2 linked regions of the Thioclava sp. GXIMD2076 genome follow. The protein of the gene in region 1 interacts with the protein of each later gene in a pairwise test. Links are inferred from orthologs where the notes say so. Each region holds a gene or a part of one and is shown on either strand. Other genes may lie near its edges.

Evidence for each region.
Region 2: the proteins of dnaE (region 1) and dnaQ interact in binary tests that used the Escherichia coli proteins (3 or more experiments, as listed by UniProt). The link is inferred for Thioclava sp. GXIMD2076 from one-to-one orthologs.

The regions. Positions count from the first base shown.
Region 1 is NZ_CP149932.1:349,267-357,436, forward strand. What follows is about bases 2,396-6,448. They hold dnaE (DNA polymerase III subunit alpha), read right to left. Parts: upstream 6,109-6,448; coding sequence 2,596-6,108; downstream 2,396-2,595. Other genes in these bases: map (type I methionyl aminopeptidase), read left to right, coding at 2,396-2,514; xdhA (xanthine dehydrogenase small subunit), read left to right, coding at 6,407-6,448. Outside these bases: WDB91_RS01740 (OmpA family protein), read right to left, coding at 1-124; WDB91_RS01745 (GNAT family N-acetyltransferase), read right to left, coding at 121-843; WDB91_RS01750 (molybdopterin-binding protein), read right to left, coding at 840-1,583; more of map, read left to right, coding at 1,702-2,395; more of xdhA, read left to right, coding at 6,449-7,807; xdhB (xanthine dehydrogenase molybdopterin binding subunit), read left to right, coding at 7,804-8,170. UniProt on the Escherichia coli protein: DNA polymerase III is a complex, multichain enzyme responsible for most of the replicative synthesis in bacteria. This DNA polymerase also exhibits 3' to 5' exonuclease activity. The alpha chain is the DNA polymerase catalytic subunit.
Region 2 is NZ_CP149932.1:848,329-855,444, forward strand. What follows is about bases 1,686-4,684. They hold dnaQ (DNA polymerase III subunit epsilon), read right to left. Parts: upstream 3,529-4,684; coding sequence 2,842-3,528; downstream 1,686-2,841. Other genes in these bases: WDB91_RS04175 (L-aspartate oxidase), read right to left, coding at 1,686-1,689; nadA (quinolinate synthase NadA), read right to left, coding at 1,692-2,744; coaE (dephospho-CoA kinase), read right to left, coding at 3,521-4,120; WDB91_RS04195 (shikimate dehydrogenase), read right to left, coding at 4,117-4,684. Outside these bases: WDB91_RS04170 (RNA pyrophosphohydrolase), read left to right, coding at 1-129; more of WDB91_RS04175, read right to left, coding at 130-1,685; more of WDB91_RS04195, read right to left, coding at 4,685-4,953; WDB91_RS04200 (Maf family protein), read right to left, coding at 4,950-5,549; WDB91_RS04205 (CopD family protein), read left to right, coding at 5,957-6,433; transcription termination factor Rho, read left to right, coding at 6,557-7,116. UniProt on the Escherichia coli protein: DNA polymerase III is a complex, multichain enzyme responsible for most of the replicative synthesis in bacteria. The epsilon subunit contain the editing function and is a proofreading 3'-5' exonuclease.

The sequences.
Region 1 (8,170 bases):
TACTATCGGAGGCGCTGATCGTGGCATCTTCCGGCAGATCGAGCTGCAGGGGCTCGGCGCGGGCGGCAACGACGGCCAGCCCCGAAAGGGCAATCGAAAGCAAGGCGGAACGAAACATGGTCATAGGATTTCCCGACGATAATGATAGCGGCCCTGCAGGGTCATCCCCAGCCGTTCGTAAAGCGCGATCGCCCCTGTATTGGACGCGCGCACGACAAGATTGAGCGCGGTGGCCCCGTTCGCCCCCGCCCAGCGGGCCGCCTCGGACATAATATGGCCCGCCACGCCACGACGGCGGAACTCGGGGCGGGTCGTAAGCGCATGGATCATGGCCTCGCGCCCCGCACAGGCCGCAAAAGCAGCCCCCGCCGCGCGATCCCCGTTACGGCCCAGAATGACACAAGCAGGCCCCTGTGCCCGCGCCATCACTGCCTGACGGGCCGCATCGATGCCATCCTCCTCGAAGATCTCGCGGGTCACGGCCAGCGGCGGCCAATGCGGGAAGGCCGCCAGTTCGGGGATGTCCTGCGGAAAAGTCACGACGGGGGCACGATAGACAAGCGACGGATCGAAACACTCATAGCCCCGCGCCTCCAGCATTGCGTCGAGCGCCTCGTGACCTTCGCGGATCTGGAACTTGACCGGCTGCCCGAGAGCGCGATGGCAGGCAATCGCAGCCTCCGGATCGGCCTCGGAGAGTGGCACCTCGAGGCTTGCCGAGCTTACACGGCTGCCGCCCCCCTTGCCATCGCGCACCACAAAGCCGCCCGCCCTATGGAAGGCTGCGGCAGGCCATGTGGCGTCGATCAATTCATAAAAGCCGGTCGCGGTGCCAGAGGTCATTGCCCCTCCGAAAACGCCGATTGTAGCTCGGCGAAGGCGGTCTCGAGCCGCGTCTCGTCCTGCCCGCGCACCACAAGATTCACGCCGTAATTTCCATCCGTTACAAAGGGATAAGACCCGAAGGACAGGTCGGAATAGGTCTCGGCCAGATCCCGCAAAGGCTCGGCAATCTCGGATTCGGGGCGCGGCACCCGCAGGCTGCGCGACAGGACCGGCGCACCGCCCGTGAGCGTGGGCAGCACGCTTGCCACCATCGCCTGGAACACATTGGGCACGCCCGCCATCACATGCACATTGCCCATGGTGAAGCCGGGCGCGACGGAGACGGGATTGTCGATCAGCGTGGCCCCTTCGGGGATCCGCGCCATCCGCATCCGCGCCGGCGTGAACTCCGCCCCGCGTTGGGCGTAATGCGCGGCCAGCAGCGCTTTGGCATCGTCGCGCACATCGACCTTCGCGCCAAAAGCCACACCCACCGCATCGGCGGTGATATCGTCATGGGTCGGCCCGATGCCACCGGAGGTGAAAAGCGTGTCATAGGCTTTCGACAGCGCATGGATCGCGCCCACGATCTGGTCCTGATCATCGGACACGATGCGCACTTCCTTCAGGTCGATCCCCGCCTTGGTCAGCTCGCCTGCCAGATAATAGGCATTGCCCTCGCGGGTACGGCCCGACAGGATTTCATCCCCGATGATGAGGATAGCAGCAGTGGGATTGGGCTTCTTCGCGTCAGACATGGGTTTATCTCCTTTGTGCACAGGTATAGGCCGGGTTGACATAAGCGAAAAGCCCAAGCCCTAGTCATGGCATCATTTTGTGATTAACTACGGCATAAGCGATTGAAGGAGAGAGCCGGTGGATGAAGCCCAAGGCCGCGTGACGAAAGACGGGATCCGCATCTATAATACCACGGATGATTTTGACGGCATCCGCGCCGCCTGTGCGGTGACCTCGCAGATCCTCGACGAGGTGGCCCAGCATGTCCGCCCCGGCATCACCACGATGGATCTGGAAACCTTCATCCGCAAGCGCGTCGAGGAACTCGGCACCACTTCGGCAACGATCGGTTATCGCGGCTACCAGCATGCCTCCTGCATCTCGGTCAATCACGTCGTCTGCCACGGCATCCCGGGTGACAAGGTGATCAAGGATGGCGACATCCTCAATATTGACATCACCGTCATCAAGGATGGCTGGTATGGTGACAGCTCGCGCATGTATGTGGCGGGCAATCTCTCGCGCAAATCCGAACGCCTGATCCAGGTCACCTATGACGCGCTCATGATCGGCATCGAACAGGTGAAGCCGGGCAATACGTTCGGCGATATCGGCCATGCGATCCAGAAATATGTCGAGGCCAACCGTATGAGCGTGGTGCGCGATTTCTGCGGCCATGGCGTAGGCCGCGTCTTCCACGCACCGCCGAATGTGCTGCATTATGGCCGCGCGGGCTCGGGGGCCGTGCTCGAGGAAGGCATGATTTTCACCATCGAGCCGATGGTCAATCTGGGCCGTCCCGATACCAAGGTGCTGGCCGATGACTGGACCGCCGTCACCCGCGATAAATCGCTCTCGGCACAGTTCGAACATTGCGTGGGTGTCACGGCGGATGGCTGCGAGATCTTCACGCTCAGCCCAACCAACCGCTTCCACCCGACCTGGGGATAAGGCAGCAGGAAGGTCGCGCCCGCGCGCGGCCTGACCGATTTCTTCGGGGCCTCGATGGCCCCGAGGAAATCGACCCCGCCCTCAGATCTCTTCCACCATCGACACGCCGCGCAGGGAGCGGATCGCCCCCTTGATCTGCGGGTTCACCGGGAAATCCCGCCCCGTGGCCAGCTCGTAGCGGCAATTCTTCTCGGCATCGAACACCGTGAAACTGATCGGTCCGCGCGAGCGCACCTTGCCCTCCTCTTCGAGCCGCGTCAGCAGCGAGGCAATCGAAGGCACGGCCTCGGGGGTTTCCACATGGATCATCAGCCCCGTGCCACCGGCATCGGCCACCATCGTATCGACGGGGCTGGCAGAGCCCGCCACCATACGCACCGACTCGCCATCCACCTCGACCTTGACGTTGAGCACCAGAAGACGCCCCGTCTCGAGCACCGGACGGCAGGCCTCCAGCGCCTCGGACCAGAAGGCCACCTCATAGGGCCCAGACGCATCCGAGAGCGCCACAAAGGCAAAGCGGTTACCCTTGGCCGATTTCTTCTCGCGCACGGAGGCGACTTCCCCCGCGATCTTCGCCGCAAAGGGCCCGCCTACCGCCTTGGCATGGATCTCGTCGAGGGTCATCACCTTCTTGCGCTTGAGCGCAGGCATATAATCTTCCAGCGGATGGCCCGAGAGATAGAAGCCGATCGCTTTATGCTCCTCGGCCAGTTTCTCGCCCGGCAACCAGTCATCGGTATCGGCCATACGCGGCGGCGGCAGATCATCGCCCGCATCGCCAAAGAGCGACACCTGCGCCGAATTCTTGGCCTCGACCACCGCCCCCGACCATGCCACAAGGCTGTCGAGCGACTGGAACACCCGCTTGCGGTTGGGGTCCAGCTGGTCAAAGGCTCCCGCCCGCGCCAGCATCTCCAGCGGCCGCTTGCCAACCCGCTTCAGATCAACGCGGCGCGCGAAATCGAAGAGGTCACGGAAGGGCTTGTCCTTCCCCTCCACCTGCCGTGCCTGCACGATCAGTTCCATCGCCTCGACGCCCACATTCTTCAGCGCGCCCAATGCGTAAACCAGCTTCTGGTCCACCACATCAAAGGTCGAGAGCGAGCGGTTGACGCAAGGCGGCACGATCTCCGCGCCCAAGCCCTTCTTGACCTCCTGTGCATAGATCGCAAGTTTCTCGGTCAGATGGATATCGCAATTCATCACCCCGCCCATGAACTCGACAGGATGATTGGCCTTCAGCCAAGCGGTGTAATAGCTGACCACCGCATAAGCGGCGGCGTGGGATTTGTTGAAGCCGTAATTGGCGAATTTCTCCAGAAGGTCGAACACCTCCGAGGCCTTTTTCTTATCGACCCCGTTTTTCGCCGCCCCCGATTCAAATTTCGGGCGCTCGGCATCCATCGCCTCCTTGATCTTCTTACCCATCGCGCGGCGCAGAAGGTCGGCGCCGCCCAGCGTATAGCCCGCCATCTCCTGCGCGATCTGCATCACCTGTTCCTGATAAACGATAATGCCCTGCGTCTCGGCCAAGATATGGTCAATGGTCTTATGCACCGACTCCAATGGCTTGCGCCCGTGTTTCACATCGCAATAGGTCGGGATATTCTCCATCGGACCCGGACGATAGAGCGCGACAAGCGCCACGATATCCTCGATACAGGTGGGCTTCATCTGCCGGAGCGCCGATTTCATGCCCTCGGATTCCACCTGGAACACCGCGACCGTATGCGCCGCCGAGTAAAGATCATAGGTCTTCTGGTCATCCAGAGGCACAAGGTTGATCTGGTTTTCCCCGCCCGGCGCCGGCTCGTAAAGCGTATTGCCATGCGCATCCACATGGAGCGGCCTGCCCGATTTGAAGATCAGGTTCATCGCCGATTGCACGACGGTCAGCGTCTTCAGACCCAAGAAGTCGAACTTCACGAGCCCGGCGCTCTCGACCCATTTCATATTGAACTGGGTCGCGGGCATATCCGAGCGCGGATCCTGATAGAGCGGCACGAGCCGGTCCAGCGGACGGTCCCCGATCACCACACCCGCCGCGTGGGTCGAGGCATTGCGCAAGAGCCCTTCGACCTGCTGGGCATATTTCAGAAGGCGGGCGACCACCTCTTCGTTCTTTGCGGCCTCGCGCAGACGCGGCTCGTCGGCCAGCGCCTTCTCGATCGAGACAGGTTTCACCCCCTCGACGGGGATCATCTTCGACAGGCGGTCCACCTGCCCGAAGGACATCTGCAACACACGCCCCACATCGCGCACGGCGGCTTTCGAGAGCAGCGCACCGAAGGTGATGATCTGCCCCACCTTCTCGCGCCCGTATTTCTGCTGCACATATTTGATCGTCTCCTCGCGACGATCCATGCAGAAATCGATATCGAAGTCGGGCATCGAAACCCGCTCGGGATTCAGGAACCGCTCGAACAGGAGCGAGTAGCGCAAAGGATCAAGGTCGGTGATGGTCAGCGCATAGGCCACAAGCGAGCCCGCCCCCGAACCCCGCCCCGGACCGATCGGAATATCATGGGCCTTCGACCATTTGATGAAATCGGCCACGATCAGGAAATAGCCCGGAAAGCCCATCTGCTCGATGATCCCGAGCTCGAATTTCAGCCGTTCCTCGTATTCCTCCACAGGCGCCGCCGCCTCGATCACCTCCAGACGCTTGCGCAGACCCTCCCAGGACTGCTTGCGCAATTCCTCGATCTCGTCATCGGCGAATTTCGGCAAGATCGGATCGATTTTCGAAGCGCCATAGGCGCAGCGCCGGGCGATCTCGACCGTATTCTCCACGGCCTCGGGCAGGTCCGCGAACAGCGCGACCATCTCGGCTTCGGATTTAAAATAATGGGCAGGCGTCAGGCGCCTGCGCGGATCGGCCTGATCCACATAGGCCCCCTCGCCGATGCAGATCAGCGCATCATGCGCCTCATACATCTCGGGCTTGGGGAAAAAGACATCATTGGTTGCCACCAGTGGCAGCCCCATCTCGTAGGCCATCTCGACAAAGCCGCGCTCGGTCAGCCGCTCGGCCTCCATCGCGCGCCCGTCCTCGCCCGGGTGGCGCTGCAGCTCCACATAGAACCGTCCCGCATAGATGCGCGCCAGCTCTTCCATCAGCGCCCGCGCCCGTTCGGGCTGACCGGCTTGGAGGAATTTGCCCACCGGCCCCTCGGCCCCACCGCTCAGACAGATAATGCCCTCTGCATGCCGTTCCAGCTGTTCGGTGGTGACTTGCACCAGATCCCCATGTTTGCCGACATAAAGACAGGTCGAGAGCTCCATCAGGTTCTCGTAGCCCTTCTCGTTCTGCGCAAGGAGCACCACCGGTGCCGGCAACCGGATCTTCTCGCCCGGACGCGCCGGATCATAGGCCAGCGAGACCTGACAGCCCAGGATAGGCTGCAACCCTGCCCCCTTGGCCGTGACCGAAAACTCCAGTGCGGAAAACATCGCATTGGTATCGGTGACAGCGACTGCGGGCATATTGGCCGCATCGCACATCTTGATCAGCTTCTTCACGGGCACGGCGCCCTCGAGAAGCGAATATTCGGTATGGACGCGGAGATGGATGAATCGAGGCTCTGTCATCCCTCCAATCTATGCGGCCCGCGCGGCTGCGAAAAGGCCGATCACGCGGAAGGCCGGTCAAATTTCACCCGCCCCACCCACCAAGGCGAATTTCCAATTGACCACTCTTCAGGCAATGCGCACAATTTGAAGGCATTCCGCCCGCCATTCTGGCGCAAACCGTCAGTTCAGCCTTGCACCCGCCCCACAGGCCAAGCTTTTCTGAGCACAGGTTCACGCATCCCAGAACCGCGCCCCCGTTCTACGCCACATCGGGCGGGGCCGCACTTCACAGCTGTACCGTGGCGAAAGTCTTCTCATGGATATCACGTTTCTTCTCAACGGAGAAACCCGCCAGGTCGCAATCAGCGACCCGACGCAATCGGTGCTGGACTGGTTACGCGCGGAAGGGCTGACCGGAACAAAAGAAGGCTGTAACGAAGGCGATTGCGGTGCCTGCACGGTGATCGTGACCGATGCCGATCGCTCCAGACCCCTCAATGCCTGCCTCCTGATGATGCCGCAACTCCATGGCCGCGCTCTGCGCACGGTCGAAGGCATCACCGGTCCCCAAGGCCAATGCCATCCCGTGCAGGACGCCATGATCACCCATCACGGCAGCCAGTGCGGCTTCTGCACCCCGGGCTTCATCGCCTCTCTCGCCTGCGCGCACCAGAACAACCAGCACGACCATGATGATCTTCTGGCCGGCAATCTCTGCCGTTGCACGGGCTATGCCCCGATTCTGCGCGCAGCCCAGGCGGCCGCCAACGCGCCTGCACCCGACTGGATGGACACCCCCTTCCAGCGTCCTGAAATATCCTCGGAGGGTGAATGGACCGAAGGTCCAGAGGGAGGCAGACAGCCTCCCTTCCTCCCCCGCTCCACAAAAGAACTGGCAGATTGGTATCTCGCCCACCCGCAGGCCACGCTGATCGGCGGTGCCACCGATGTCGGGCTCTGGGTCACCAAAAAGCTGCAGGATCTGCCGCTTGTGGCCTTCCTCGGCCAATGCGCGGACCTCGCCCTAATTATGGAAACCGACACCCATTTCACCATCGGCGCTGCAACCACCATCGCGGCCCTCCGTCACGCGGTCGCGCCGCATCTGCCAAGCCTCGCCGAACTTCTGCGACGCTTCGCCTCCGAGCAGGTGCGGCAGGCCGCGACCCTGGGCGGCAATATCGCCAATGGCTCGCCCATCGGCGACACGCCCCCCGCGCTCATCGCGCTTGGCGCCACGCTCACCCTGCGCCAGGGCGACACGCGCCGCGAGCTACCCCTCGAGGACTTCTTCCTCGATTACGGCAAACAGGACCGCCAACAGGGCGAGTTTGTCGAAAGCATCTCCTTCCCCAAATCCGCGTCCCATTTCCGTGCCTATAAGCTGTCGAAGCGCTTCGATCAGGACATCTCCGCCGTTTGCGCGGCCTTCAACCTGACGCTCGACGGAAAGACCATCGCGTCGGCCCGCGTGGCATTCGGCGGCATGGCCGGCACCCCCAAACGCGCCAGCGGTTTCGAGGCGCTCCTCACGGGCAAGCCGCTGTCTGACGAGACCTTCCGTGCGGCGCTCCCCGCGCTTGGCCTCGATTTCCAGCCGCTCTCCGATATGCGCGCCTCCGCCCGCTACCGCCTGAAAGCCGCCGAGGGGCTGGCGCTGCGCTATCTGGCCGATCTCAGCGGCCAACACCTCTCCATTCTGGAGGTGCAGCCATGAGCGTCGCCAAACCCCTGCCCCATGATTCCGCCCGCCTGCACGTCACCGGTCAGGCGCGCTACCTGGATGACATCCCCGAGCCCAAAGGCTGCCTGCATCTGGCCTTCGGCCTGTCCAGCGAGGCCAGCGCCGGGATCACCGGGATCGACCTCACCGAGGTCCGCGCCTCCGAAGGGGTGATCGCCGTGCTCACCGCCGCCGATATTCCGGGCGAGAACGATGCCTCCACCGACCGTGGCTGGCATGAGCCGCTTCTGGCCGAGGACGAGGTCCAGTATATCGGCCAGCCCGTCTTCATCGTGGCCGCCACCTCGCATCGTCTGGCCCGTATCGCGGCCCGCCGCGCCCGCATCACCTACGACC
Region 2 (7,116 bases), 500 kb from region 1 along the record:
GCAACCGAACATCCCGAATTCTCGGAATGGGGCTGGAAAAGCTCGGCCGAGCTGATCGCCTCGATCGTGCCGTTCAAACGCGGGGTCTATGAGGCCGTGCTGGGCGAGTTCAAATATCTCGTGAAATGATCACGCGGGTTGCTGCGCGAGGGTGATTGCATCGCGCAGCGCCTCCGCTTGGGCAAGCGTCATCAGACTGCGATTGGCCTGCGCCGGATCGGGCTGCGGGTAATCCGCGCGGAAATGCCCGCCACGGCTCTCGCGGCGCCCGTGAGCGGCACAGGCGATCAGGGTTGCCGTGGCCAGCATATTGCGCAAAGCGGTATTCTCTTCTCCCTGCGAGAGCATCTGAAGCGTCCTGATTGTCGCCTCTAGCCCCTCGCGGTTCCGCACGACCCCTACCCCATCGGTCATTGCCTGCCGCAATCGGGCGATTTTCGCCATATCGGGCTGGCTGCCGCCTTGCGGAAACTCGAGCACCAGCTCCGGCGCGGAGCGGGCAGAGAGCCCTTCTACGATATCATCGGCACAGATCCGGCCGTAGACGAGCGCCTCCAGAAGCCCGTTCGAGGCCAGACGGTTGGCACCATGTAAACCGGTGGAAGAAGCCTCGCCGCAGACCCAGAGCCCGTCAAGGCTACTGCGCCCCTGCGCATCGACCGCAATCCCGCCCATATGGTAATGGGCGGCCGGTGCCACCGGAATGGGCTGCACTGCAGGATCGATCCCCGCCGCCATACAGGCCTGCGCCACAGCCGGAAACCGCGCATGGATCTCGGCGCCCAGCACCTGCCGCGTGTCCAGAACGGGCACGCGCCCTGCCTGATATTCACGGTAGACGGCCCGCGCCACGATATCGCGCGGTGCAAGCTCGGCATCGGGATGTTCACCCAGCATGAAGCGCTGACCGAGCGAATTCACAAGGATTGCGCCTTCGCCGCGCAGGGCCTCGGTTGCCAGCGGCGCAGGGTCCAGCCCGACCGCGATGGCGGTAGGATGGAACTGCACGAATTCGGCATCGGCAATCACCGCCCCTGCCCGCGCGGCCATGCCGATCACCTGCCCTCGGATTCGTGCCGGATTGGTGGTGACCGCGTAAAGACCGCCGGAACCTCCCCCTGCCAGCAGGGTCGCAGGCGCATGGATAGCGAGGCTCCCCGAAGGCTGGTCCGCGCGGGTCAGGCGCACCCCCGTTACCCGCTTCCCCGTCGTCAGAAGATCGACTGCCATCACACCTTCAAGCACCTGAATCGACGGCGTGGCGCGCACCTTGGCAATCAGGCTCTGCATTATTTCGCGCCCTGCCTGATCGCCTTTCACGCGCACCACGCGCGCCGCCGAATGGGCCGCCTCGCGCGACATGACATAGCCGCCCTGTGCGTCGCGGTCGAAGGGCGCACCGATATCGGTCAGCTGGAGGATATGACGCGCGGCTTCTGCCGTCACCATGTTCGCGATCTCGGGCAAGACGGTCCCTGCCCCAGCGATTTCAGTATCGCGGGCATGGGCTTCAGGGCTGTCGGAGGCATCCATCGCCGCCGCAACTCCACCTTGTGCCCAAGCGGAAGATGCCCCCTCGCCCAATTTTTCGGGCGAAATCAACACCACCGGCTGCGGTGCCAAACGCAAGGCCGCATAAAGCGCGCCAAGCCCCGCACCGACGATCACGACGCGGTCCGTCCGATGGATGGTCACTTCGTGACAGCCCTGGACAGCTCGATCATCCGCTCGACTGCGATGCGCGCCTTACCGGCCACCAGCGGATCGACCTCGACCGCCTCGCTGCCCGTATGCAGAGCCCAGAGAATTTTCTCTAGCGTGATCTTCTTCATATAGGGGCACATATTGCACGGGCCGGTAAATTCGATCTCGGGCAGGGCATCCGATATATTGGATGCCATCGAGCATTCGGTCACCAGCATTGCCTTGGCCGGCTTATGGGTGGTGACATAGTCGATGATCCCGCTGGTCGAACCGGAATAATCGCAAGCATCGACCACGTCAGGCGGGCATTCAGGATGCGCGATGATCGTGGTGTCGGGATTCATAGCGCGGAATTCATTGATATCTTCCGGTGTATATTGCTCGTGCACGATGCAGGAGCCCTCCCACCAGACGATATTTTTCTGCGGCACCATATTGGCCACGTTCTGCGCCAGATACTGATCCGGCGTCATGATGATCGTGTCTCCAGGAAGAGCTGCCACGATCTGCGCGGCATTGGATGAAGTGCAGCAGATATCGGAGGCGGCCTTCACCTCGGCGGTGGTGTTCACATAGGACACGACAGGCGCACCCGGATATTTTGCGCGCATCTGCGCGATACCGTCGGCAGTAATGCTTTCCGCCAGCGAACAGCCCGCCTCGACATCGGGGATCAGCACGGTCTTGGCCGGATTGAGGATCTTCGAGGTTTCGGCCATGAAATGCACGCCGCACTGGACAATGATCTCAGCCTCGACCTTGGTGGCCTCGATGGCCAGTTGCAGGCTGTCACCCACAACATCTGCCACTCCGTGATAGATCTCCGGCGTCATATAGTTATGCGCCAGAATGACCGCATTTTTCTCGGCTTTCAGCTTGTTGATCGCGGCGATATAGGGCGCGTAGCGCACGAAATCCGGAAACGGGATCACCCGATCCATCTTCGCGTGAATATCGGACATGGATTGCGCCAGCTCGACCGAGGGTGTCAGATCGTAAACCTCGGCAAGCTGCGCGCGCATCGCGGTAAAATCAAGCATGGCTTCCTCCCAGACCCCTCACTCGGGCTGGGCTTTACGCTATTTCCTCTCTGAATTGAACGAAAAAATAACGATCAGCCAATGTTTTACCAAATAGTCAGCGTTTCCAGATCGCGTTCTCGCCCAGTTTGGCGATGAAGGCGGCGTGGGCCGCAGCCTCTTCATCGGTCAGCCGCGAGGGCAGAACATGAGGGCGCGGCGAGGGTCGCCAGATCTCGGAGGGGCCGCTTGTTTGGCCACCCTGTTCGAGGTTCAGACCGAAGCCTGGCTGGCGGCCACCGATCAGTTCGAGATAGACCTCGGCCAGAATTTCACTATCGAGAAGCGCGCCGTGCAGCGTCCGCGAGGAGTTGTCGATCGAAAACCGGCGGCAGAGCGCATCGAGCGTCGCAGGCGAGCCCGGGAACTTGCGCCGCGCCATGGCAAGCGTGTCGACCGCGCGGTCATCAGCGATCAACGGTTTTTTGACCCAGCCCAGTTCGGCATTGAGAAAACGCATATCGAACTTCGCATTATGGATCACGAGCTTTGAATCCGGTCCAATGAAATCCAGAAAATCCTGAGCAATCTCGATGAATTTGGGCTTGTCGGACAAGAATTCCTCACCCAGCCCATGAACCTGGAATGCCTCGGTCGGCATATCGCGCTCGGGATTGATATATTGATGATAGGTCTTGCCCGTCGGCATATGGTTGAAAAGCTCCACCGCGCCGATCTCGACGATCCGGTGGCCTTCATTCGGCTCGAACCCCGTGGTTTCGGTATCGAGAACGATCTCACGCATGCGGCTTCTCCCTGATCTGGTCTATGAGGCGTCGCACATCTCGGGCCGTGGTTTCAAGGTCCAGCGTCTCGATGACATAATCGGCGCGGGCGCGTTTTTCGGCATCCGGCAGCTGTTTGGCACGGATCATCTCGAATTGCTCGGGTGACATTGTTCCACGTGAAAGAACACGCGCGCGCTGGATCTCGGGCGGGGCCGTGACCACCAGAACGGCGTCACAGACCTGATCCGCGCCGGTCTCGAACAGGAGCGGAATATCAAGAAGCAGGATCGGTGCATTTGCATGGTCCGCGATAAACCCCGTGCGCGAGGCCGCCGTGAGCGGATGGACGATAGCCTCGATACGGGCAAGGGCAGCGGGATCGGCCTTCAGCACTTCCCTGAGAGCACCGCGATCCACCATCCCGTCAACTACTGCTTGCGGATAAAGAGCGGCAATAGGCGCCACTGCGGCGCCGTGCTTGCCATAGAGCTGATGCACGGTGGCATCCGCATCCCAAACAGGCACACCGTTATTCATAAAAAAGGATGACGTCGTCGATTTTCCCATCCCGATGGAGCCGGTTAACCCCAAGATGAAGGGACGGCTCATTTGCCCAGCACTTCCGCGCGCAGGGCATCTGTCACCTCGGGTGTCTGGCCGAACCAGCGCTCGAATCCCGGACGGCCCTGATGCAGCAACATGCCCAGACCATCAACGATCTTGCAGCCCCGCGCCTGCGCCTTCTGCAGGAAGGCCGTCACCAGAGGCACATAGACGATATCGGTGGCCAGAGCAGTACCTGGCAGCAGATCAAGAGAGATATCAAAAGGTGGCTGGCCTGCCATACCCAGAGATGTGGTGTTGATCGCTGTAGCCACTCCGTCGAAAATCGACGCGGAATCAGCCCAATCATAGACCTTCACCTTGGGACCGAAGGCTTCGGCAAGCGCTTCGGCACGCGCCCTTGTGCGGTTACACAGACGGATTTCCGGTGCGCCCGCCTCCAGAAGCGAGACAATGATCGCCCGTGATGCCCCACCCGCGCCGAGAACAGCCGCCGGACCCGCGCCAGGCTCCCACTCAGGGGCGGATTGCTTCAGATTGGCGATGAACCCGAACCCGTCGGTGTTATCGGCATGGATGCGGCCATCCGCGCCCAGAACCAGCGTATTGGCCGACCCGATCAGTCGCGCGCGTTCGGTGACCTCATCGGCGAGCGCAAGCGCGGCCTCCTTATGCGGAATGGTGATGTTGCAGCCCACAAACCCCGCCTTGTGTAGACCGCGCAGCACGGGTTCGAGATCCTCCGGTGCCACATCCATCGGCACATAATGTCCTGCCAGCCCGTATTGGCGCAGCCAGTAGCCATGCAAGGCCGGTGACAGCGAATGCGAGATCGGATGTCCGATCACCCCTGCAAGCGGGATCTTTTTATGGCTCATGTCGTCAGCTCCCCCCGCGCACGCAGCCAGTTCAGAAGCTCCATCAATGGCAGCCCCAGAACATGGAAGTAATCGCCTTCCACCTTGGAAAACAAGCGCACGCCTTCCTCTTCGAGCTTGTAGCAGCCCACCGCATGGCGGATCGAGTCCCAATTTCGAGTGACATAATCCTTGATGAAGGCCTCGGACAGCTCGTGCATCGTCAGCCGCACCACACCGATATGCCGCCACAGGGGCTCGTTGTCGCGCACGATGACAGCGGCGGAGAGAAGTTTATGCGTTTTGCCCGAGAGCGCCGCCAGATGCGCCATCGCCTCTTCGGGCGTCTCCGGCTTGGAAAAGGTCCGGCCATCGAGATCAAGAACCTGATCAGCGCCCAGAACCATAACCCCTGCCAGATTGCGTGAGAGCTTCTTGGCTTTCATCTCGGCGAGAAAATCCGCGATATCGCGCGGCGGTGCGCCTTCGGCCTCCATCGAGGCACGGATCATCTCCTCATCGATACGGGCGGGTTTGGCCACAATTTCCAGCCCCGCATTGCGCAGCAATTGAGCCCGGATTTCGGATTGGGATGCCAAGAGAATGGGGATAGTCATGTGGATAAGCCTCTCGGTAACCGTCTGTATAAAACGGGGGATAACCCCGACCTCGGGTTTTCTCCACAATTTATGGCCGGTTCTGTCAAGTCTCAGGGTGAGTCTTCCACCTGTGAATTGAGTCTTCCCCTTGCTGTGAGCGACTCATTGGGGCAAAGTTTTCCCACCATATTATCCACAGCCCGAATCGGGGTTTGCAAACTTTGCAAAGTCTTGAAAATATAAAGAATTTCTCAATTGGGGCTTGGTTTATTCGCAATGTGGGTAAATAGCTTATCCACTGTGGATAAATCAGGGAATATCCGTGGATCCACAGTATCCACAGGGCCTATAATCAACTTCTATTCTTTCTTAATATTACTTTTATATTTAGAGAGGGGTCGGCGCCTAACACCGGAGACCGGACCATGCTGACAGCCGTGCAGGATTTTCTCGCAATCCATTATCCATGGATCAAAGCGTTCCACGTGATCTCGGTTCTGGCGTGGATGGCCGGTCTGTTCTATCTGCCGCGGCTCTATGTTTATCACGTCGAAGGGCTAAGAAAGCAGGGCGTCACCCGAGGGTCTGATATGGACCAGCTGTTCCAGCATCAGGAACGGCTTCTTCTGAAGGCGATCATGACCCCGGCGATGATCGCATCGTGGTTTTTCGGGCTCTGCTTGGTAATGATCCCCGGAGTGGTCGATTGGACGATGGCATGGTCTTGGGTGAAAGCCGCATCCGTGATCGGGATGACGGGGTTCCATCACTGGCTGTCAGGACGCCGCATAGATTTCGTGAAAGGGCAGAACCGGCATAGCGGCCGGACCTATCGATTGATGAACGAGCTGCCGACGCTCTTCATGGTCCTGATCGTGTTGGCTGTGATCGTGAAATTCTAGGCAATCGTTGACTCGAGGCGCAATTTGATCTAGCGGATGACAAAACCCCGCTCGTCCTGAGCGGGAGTCACTCCTGTTTACATCGAGATTTCTTTCCGGCTGGTCCGGAAACGAGGGGAATTCATGACCGAAGAACGTCCGCATCCCGAAGATGAGCGTTTGAACCTGTTCGATCTGAAGGCGAAAAGCCCGAAGGCGCTTCTGGCCATGGCCGAGGAGTGGGAGATCGAGAACGCTTCGACGATGCGTAAGGGCGAGATGATGTTCGCGCTGCTGAAGGCGCATGCGGAAGATGATATCACCATTGGTGGGGACGGGGTTCTGGAAGTTCTGCAGGACGGTTTCGGCTTCCTGCGCTCGACCGAGGCAAACTATCTGCCGGGTCCGGACGATATCTATGTCTCGCCCGACATGATCCGCCAGCACGCGCTGCGCACGGGTGATACCGTTGAGGGCATTATCCGCTCTCCGGGCGAGAACGAGCGGTATTTCGTGCTGACCAAAGTCGAGCAGATCAATTATGAAGCGCCCGAAAAGGCGCGCCACAAGGTTGCCTTCGACAACTTGACGCCGCTCTATCCCGATGAGCGCCTGAAAATGGAGATCGAAGATCCGACGATCAAGGACCGCTCGGCACGGATCATCGATCTGGTGGCGCCGATCGGGAAGGGGCAGCGTTCGCT